One region of the Paenarthrobacter sp. FR1 genome, then DNA from elsewhere that is predicted to be linked to it. Evidence: riboswitches for the same ligand, from Rfam matches in the RefSeq annotation. Region 1 holds a riboswitch; the other holds the start of a gene.

Evidence for each region. Region 1 has a riboswitch for S-adenosylmethionine ahead of metX (homoserine O-acetyltransferase MetX). Riboswitches for the same ligand answer to the same signal wherever they lie in the genome.
Region 2: another riboswitch for S-adenosylmethionine. It lies ahead of ACR30Z_RS05125 (hypothetical protein); the one in region 1 lies ahead of metX (homoserine O-acetyltransferase MetX).

What each region holds. Positions count from the first base shown of each region.
Region 1 is NZ_JBPFSF010000012.1:85,068-88,814, reverse strand. It holds gene ACR30Z_RS19740 (winged helix DNA-binding domain-containing protein) at 1-439, shown strand, start outside; gene ACR30Z_RS19735 (hypothetical protein) at 558-968, shown strand; gene metX (homoserine O-acetyltransferase MetX) at 972-2,093, opposite strand; SAM riboswitch class IV at 2,108-2,224, opposite strand; gene ACR30Z_RS19725 (bifunctional o-acetylhomoserine/o-acetylserine sulfhydrylase) at 2,398-3,738, opposite strand.
Region 2 is NZ_JBPFSF010000002.1:91,767-95,513, forward strand. It holds gene ACR30Z_RS05115 (VIT1/CCC1 transporter family protein) at 1-863, opposite strand, end outside; gene ACR30Z_RS05120 (hypothetical protein) at 1,102-1,293, shown strand; gene ACR30Z_RS05125 (hypothetical protein) at 1,290-1,625, opposite strand; SAM riboswitch class IV at 1,642-1,761, opposite strand; gene ACR30Z_RS05130 (sodium:solute symporter) at 1,905-3,422, opposite strand; gene ACR30Z_RS05135 (helix-turn-helix domain-containing protein) at 3,689-3,747, shown strand, end outside.

The DNA.
Region 1 (3,747 bases):
GAAACTCGGCATCCACGTGGCCGGTGAACTGTCACCCGGAGCTTTGGAGTCCGCACATCTTGATGGCCTGGACTTCCAACTGGCTGCTGGGGAGCTGGAGGAACTGGAGGAACTGGGCAAGGCAGCTGAGCCGGCCGAAGGTTCAGAGCTCCCCCGGGTGGACCTCATCCAGTGCTATGACGAATACGTCATGGGCTATTCCCAGTCCCGGCACTACCTTGGCGGAACAGCGCCCTACTTCCCAGAGGACAACGGACCCATGCACGTGGTCCTGCTGGACGGCAGGCTGGCTGGTTGGTGGCGCCATGGATTCTCCGGTGGCGTGTGCGAACTCGATGTCCGCATGAACCGTCCGGCAACGCCGGAAGAGCAGCTTGCCGTGGAGGCCGAGGGGGACCGCTACGGACGATTCCTGGACATGGATACCAAGCTGGTGTGACGGCGCAGGGTTGATTTCAGATGCCGGGGTTGATTTCAGGTGCCAGGGTTGATTTCAGGTGCCGGGGTTGATTCCAGATGCAGGGCTAAGCTGGGAGAAGACCTAGGAGGCCTGCACTGTGAACAATCTGATCTTCTGGATCATCGTCTGCTCGTGGCTGATTCCCTTGGGGATCCGCATGTACAACCGGTCCAAGGCGCGTCGGCTCCAGGATGGGAACTTCCGCGGCCATGGATACCCGCAGCAGAATTTGCCTGGCCCGGCCTACCCGCCCCAGGGCTACCCTGATCCGAACTATCCTGGGCAAAACCACCCCGGGTACCCATCCGAGCCAACCGTCATCCGACCTGCGGATGTGACGCCCCAGGCCGGACCGCCGTCGGCCCCCTCCTCCCCCGCGCCGTTCCCCAGCAACGAGCCGCAAGGGTATCGGGCAAAGCGACTGGCCGAGCTTGATGCCAAATTCAGCAACGGCGAGATCGCCATGGAGGATTACATGAAGCAGCGCGGCGAGATCATGAACGGCTGAGGCCTAGGCGAAAAAAGCCTGTCGAAGCTGTGCCGAGAGCTGCCCGATTTCCGTGAGGAAGCCGTCGTGTCCAATCGGGGCCTCAATGACGTGGACCGGGACGTCCCCCGGCAGCGCAGCAGCCAGCTCCCGCGACTGGGCCGGGAAGTAGAGCCTGTCGCTGTCCACGGCCGCCACGAAGAATTCCGCTGTGGCCCGGGACAGTGACTCATGGAGCGAGCCACGGCCACGGGTGACGTCGTGCGACATCAGGGCCTCGGTGATGGCGATGTAGCTGTTGGCGTCGAAGCGTCGCACCAGCTTGGTTCCCTGGTGGTCCAGGTAGCTTTCCACTTGGTATCGGCCGCGCTCCCCCAGAACGGCAGCGGCGAGCGGTGTCTCCTGGTGCTGGGCTTCCCTGCCGAAACGGAAGTCCAATTCCAGCGCCGAGCGGTAGGTGATATGGGCGATCCGTCGGGCCAAAGCCAGCCCGTGCTCGGGGGCAGTGCCACCGTAGTAATCACCGTTGTTGAAGTGCGGATCCTGCCGGATGGCCAGGGTCTGGGCCTGGGCGAAAGCAATCTGCTCGGCAGTGCTGTAGGCGCCCACGGAAATGACGGCGCAGCGCTTCACCCGTTCGGGGAACGTCACAGCCCACTCAAGGGCCCTGGCTCCGCCCATGGAACCGCCCAGCACAGCGTGCCAGGCGTCGATGCCCAAGGCATCGGCGAGCCGCGCTTCAGCCTCAGTGCTGTCGCGCAGGGTGATCAGCGGGAACCGGGAACCCCAGGGCTTGCCGTCCGGCGCCTCGGAGGACGGGCCGGTGCTTCCGTAGCAGCCGCCCACGATGTTGATGGAGACTACGAAGAACCGGTCTGTGTCGATAGTGGCACCCGGTCCAACGAGCTGCTCCCACCAGCCTTCTTCGTCTGTGGCTCCACGGGCAACATGCGTGCTGCCGGTCAGCGCATGCTGGATCAGCACTGCATTGGAAGCATCCGCGTTCAGTCGGCCCCACGTTTCATAACCCAGCACGACATTCGGCAGGAAGCCCCCTGCTTCAAGTTCCAGCGGCCCTATGCCGGCGTACTTGACCGTTCCGTCGTGTTCTTCCGAAGTGGAAATGGCTGTGGCAGTAATGGTCATTCCTTTGACACCTATCCTCGCGCTTGCCTGTCGCCTTGCGTGCGAACAGGCCAGGTCTTCACCCGGGGCACCCCGCCGCGGAGGAGGGTTGCCGGCCAGCAAGCCGGGGCTGTGTGCTGGCACTCATGACCTAATACGAAGAGTCTAGGAAAAACAGGGCGGTTCTGGCGAAGAATATGACAACAGTGTGACGATTTGGGGCTACTTCGTTCACCAACATGCACCTTGGACTGCCGCCCGGCGAATATTCGTCGGCGCGGACGGCAGCCCACGGAAGCTGTCAGGCCAGGCCCGAAACGTGGTGTCAGGCGCCCTTGGCCGCCCGGAACCCTGCTTCGAGGTCAGCGATGATGTCATCGACGTGCTCGATGCCCACGGACAAACGCACCAGGCCAGGATTCACCCCTGCGGCGATCTGCTGCTCGACCGTGAGCTGGCTGTGCGTAGTGGACGCCGGGTGGATGACCAGGGAGCGGACATCGCCGATGTTGGCAACATGGGAGTGCAACTCCAGTCCGTCAACGAAGCGCTTGCCGGCCTCCACTCCGCCCTTGATGTTGAACGCAACGATGGCGCCGGTGCCGTTGGGACCATACTTCCGGCCACGGTCGTACCAGGGGCTCGACGGCAGGCCCGCATAGGCGACCGATTCGACGTCGTGGTGGGCTTCAAGCCACTCCGCCACCTTGGTGGCGTTGGCAACGTGACGTTCCACGCGCAGGCTCAAGGTCTCCAGGCCCTGGGCGATGAGGAAGGCATTGAACGGAGACACCGCCGAGCCAAGGTCCCGGAGCAACTGGACGCGGGCCTTCAGGATGTAGGAAAGGTTGGCACCGAGCGCGCCGTCCTTGCCCAGGTCGCGGGCGTAAACGAGCCCGTTGTAGCTGGGGTCCGGGGTGTTGAAGCCGGGGAACCGCTCCGGGTCCTTGCCGAAATCGAAGTTGCCGGAATCCACAATCACGCCCGCGATCGCCGAACCGTGGCCGCCGAGGTACTTGGTGGCGGAGTGGACCACAATGTCGGCACCCCACTCGATGGGACGAATCAGATACGGAGTGGACAGTGTGTTGTCGACAATGAGGGGAACTCCGGACTCGTGTGCGACGCGGGCGATGCCCTCAATGTCCAGCACGTCCTGGCGCGGGTTGGAGACGACCTCGCCGAAGAACAGCTTGGTGTTGGGCTGGACGGCGTCACGCCACTGGTCCAGGTTGTCCGGGTCCTCCACGAAGGTGACGGCGATCCCGAACTTCTTGAGGGTGTGCGCCAGCAGGTTGTACGTTCCGCCGTAGAGGCTGGGGCTGGCCACGATGTGGTCCCCGGCCTCCGCGATGTTCAGGATGGCGAACGTCTCCGCAGCCTGTCCCGAACTGAGCAGGAGGGCGCCCAGACCACCTTCGAGGCTGGCCACGCGCTGCTCCACTGCATCCTGCGTCGGGTTGCCGATCCGCGTGTAGATCGGCGCGAGCTCAGCGAGTGCGAACCGGTTGGCGGCGCTCTCCGCGCTCGGGAACACAAAGGACGTGGTTTGGTAGATCGGCAGTGACCGCGCTCCCGTGGCAGCGTCCGGTTCCTGGCCTGCGTGGATCTGGCGGGTTTCGAAAGACCATCCTTGGGACATGGAGTTCTCCTGTTCGTGGCGCATATGATCGGC
Region 2 (3,747 bases), on a different contig from region 1:
GCAGGCGGCTTCTCGGGCTGCAGGGAGAGGCTCGGGTCGCAGTCGCAGCTGAACAAGCCCATGCGCTCCGCGGCTCGGTGTTCGGCGGCTTCCCGGGTCATGCCGCGGGCCAGGTACACCAGGACCAGTTCGTTGTGTTCGATGTCCAGGGACGGCGCAGCCGTAAGAGTGGCCTGCGTGGGCAACGTGGCGTTCAGCAATTCCCTCTGCGAGCGGACGGAAACGTACTCGCCGGCGCCCATGGACAATGCACCCGCCAGGAGTCCTGCCACGCCACTCATGAGGACTACGGGGCTGGGTACGCCGGTTGCGGCCATGCCCATGACCAGCGACAGGTTGCTCACCAGGCCGTCGTTGGCACCGAAGACAGCTGCCCGGAAGGTGCCGGACAATCTGTTGCGTCCACGCGTGGCCAGGCCCCGGACTACTTCCTCATGGATTTGCTCATCGGCCACCATGGCCGGGGTTGCGGCAGGCTCGGTGCCGTAAGGGGAGCGGCCTTCGGCGCGCTGGGCCAACGCGAGGACAAAGACGGAGCCGAAGTTCCGGGCCAGGAACCCCAGGAATTGGCTGCGCGCAGAAGCTGCCTTGGGCATCCCGGCGTGTTCCCCCAGGAGCTTGAGCCAGTGGGCCTCGTGCCTGCCTTCGGCCTCGGCCAAGGCAAGCAGGATCTGGCGTTCTTCGCCGTCACGTCGCTGGGCGAGTTCGCGGTACACGGCGGCCTCGGCGCGCTCATCGGCAAGGTACTGCCGCCAGCGCCTGATGTCCGATGCCGTTGGTGAAGCTGCGGTGTTTTCGGGGGCTGCCGATTCAGGGGTGGGGTCCGGAGCGGGGCTCGACGAGTTATGGGATTCCTGGTGCATCTGCACTTTGTCTCCTGTGCTGGGTGGGGTAGTTACGGCCCCATTGCACGCCCCACACTACCGCTTATTGACGGGGATTTTCGGCTGGTATTCCTTAGCTGGAATGTTCGGTGCACCGTAATTTCAACCCCTCCTTGACCCTCGCGTGGGCCGGTGCTCAGATGGAAGGACAGGGGCGGGGACCCTCCCCGCAATCGGTTATCGGGCTTTCACCGGCCCACGAGACGGAGGTTGCACCATGGACACCACCGAATCACACGCCAAGCACCCGGAACGGACAACCATCGAGTCAGACCCGGCCTACGACTACGCCGAAGACCAGGAAGTAGATGAAGCCTGGGTGGAGGAAGTGGACGCCCCCGAAGACGACGAACGTGTGGTCCCGCTCGATGAAACCGAGGAATTCCGTGAGGAGGACGAGGAAATCTAGGCCTGACCGTCCTGGCGGAAGATGAAGTGCCGTTGCTGGCCTTCGCGTTTACCGACCGCGGCCACGGTCACCGTCAGCGTCCCTGACGCCTCACACCATTGTGTTGGTCGTACTGCCTGGGCAAGCGCCCGGGCGATGAGTCGTGCCTCCGGATGCCGGAACCGTGCCGTGCCCAGCTTGGACAGGATCGTCACCGTGCCGAGGTAAAGGTCGACGGCGGGAATCACCGTAACGGAGCGGGCGGCAGTTTGGGGTTGGGTGCCTTGGGCTTGGGCTTGGGCGTTGTGGGTTTGGGCGCTGTGGGTTTGGGCGGGATCGCCTTGGTACGGCAAGGGACTGCTCCTTGGGAGAGTGCTCTTGCCCGCTCGGTTGTCTCTGGTCCGGGGCGGGCCGCTTCCTCATCCGAACCACCCGTGAACATGGGGTTGGTGTGTGGCCAGTCGGAGCTTGGCACCACATCTCTTGAAGCTGGCACCACCCTACCCGACATTGCCTTACCCGACACATCCTTGTCGGATACATCGTTTCGTTGCCGGAAACAGCGCAACGGCGGCGCTGCCCCGGAAAGGGGGAGCGCCGCCGTCGACCATTGCTCGGTTCTTGATACCCGACTAGGAGGCGGGTGTGGTGAGCTCTTCCTCAGCCACGCGGGTGCCGGCCACGCGGTCGGTCCAAGCCTTCATGACTGCCGGATCGGTGGGCTTGCTCGCCAGCGAGACCACAATGTACACCAACGCCGAAGCGATCAAACCGAAGTAGATGGGCTCGTTGGCGTAGATGCCGTCGAGGGGAACCTCGGCATTGATCTCGAGGATGATCATGGTGCCGAGGGTTATCACTGAACCGGCCGCCATGGACCATGCTGCGGCGATGCCTGTTCCGCGCTTCCACACCAGGCCGCCGATGATGGCTACCAGCAGGCCACCCACCAGGATGTCGTAGGCGATGGTCAACGCGGCCACAACGTCCTTGGTGGAGATGGCGATGATGATGGCCACGATCCCCAGTCCCAGGACCCAGTAGCGGTTGGCCTTGACGTCGTGCTCCGGGTTGTCGGAATCGGACGTGTCCACCTTCTTGCCGAACCAGCTGGCAACGAAGGGCATGACGTCTGCACGGGCCACCGTGGCGGCAGCAATGAGCGCGCCGGAAGCCGTGGACATCATGGCGGCGACCGCAGCTGCGAGCACCAGGCCGCCGATGCCGATGGGCAGGAGGCGGGTAGCAACCTCTGCGTACACGTCGTCCTTCGCAGCGATCTCGACACCGGAGAGGGCAACGCTGGCGGCCATGCCGATCAGCGCACCGGCGAAACCGTAGAGGATGCAGTAGACGCCTGCAGTAGCGCCACCCCAACGGGCAACGGTGGGGGTCTTGGCGGTGAAGACACGCTGCCAAATGTCCTGGCCGATCAGGAGGCCAAGCGTGTACACCACGAAGTAGGTGATGATCGTCTGGAGGCCGATGCCGCCAATGTCAAAGAAGCTTTCGTCGACGCGGGCGCGGATACCGTCCAGGCCACCGGCAGCGTTCAGGGCGAACGGGAGCATCAGGAAGAAGATACCAACGGTCTTGATGACGAACTGGACCTGGTCGGCCAGGGTGATGGACCACATGCCGCCAATGGTGGAGTAGACCAGGACGATCGCGCCGCCGATCGCGATGGCGAGCCAGCGCTCCCAGCCGAAGAGGACCACGAAGATGGTGGCGTAGGCGCCCGTGGAGGTGGCGCACAGCATCAGCGTGTAGGCCAGCATGACGATGCCCGAGGTCTGCGTTGCCGTGCTGCCATAGCGAAGGGTCAGCATCTGCGAGACGGTGTAGATCTTAAGTTTCTGAATGGTCCCGGCAAACAGGAGGCTAAGGAGCAGCACACCGGATCCGATGGCCACAACCAGCCACATGCCTGAAATGCCGAACTTATAACCGAGGCCTACGCCGCCCACGGTGGATGCTCCACCGAGGACCACTGCAGCCATGGTTCCGGTGTAGAGGAACGGTCCCAGGCGGCGGCCGGCCACCAGGAAGTCGCTGTTGTTCTTGGTGCGGGACTTGCCCCACCAGCCGAATGCCAGCATGGCGAGCAGGTACACCACCACGATTGCGATGTTAATAGCCGAAGATTCCATGAACGGTCCTTGGAGCTGATGCACGGAGGTTGGGGGTTTCGACGATACTCCTGCGAAGCGTCGAAGTCTCTGTGCTGATGATTGGAGATTGGGGATGTGTTGTGTGCCTCACAGACAACACTTGTTGCCTATGAGGATATGTTGTGATCGGAGTAACAGTCAAGGCGCTTTGGTCATGGTTCGGCGGATTCTGGCCCTGTTGGCCTGTCTCCCGGCTACTATTGCTCCAATGACAGGGCCACATGACAGGCCTGAAAGGTTCGTGAATGAAGGCTCTCCCCGTTGAACCGAGCAATGTTCCCGTTGCCATCGGTTCCAGAATCCG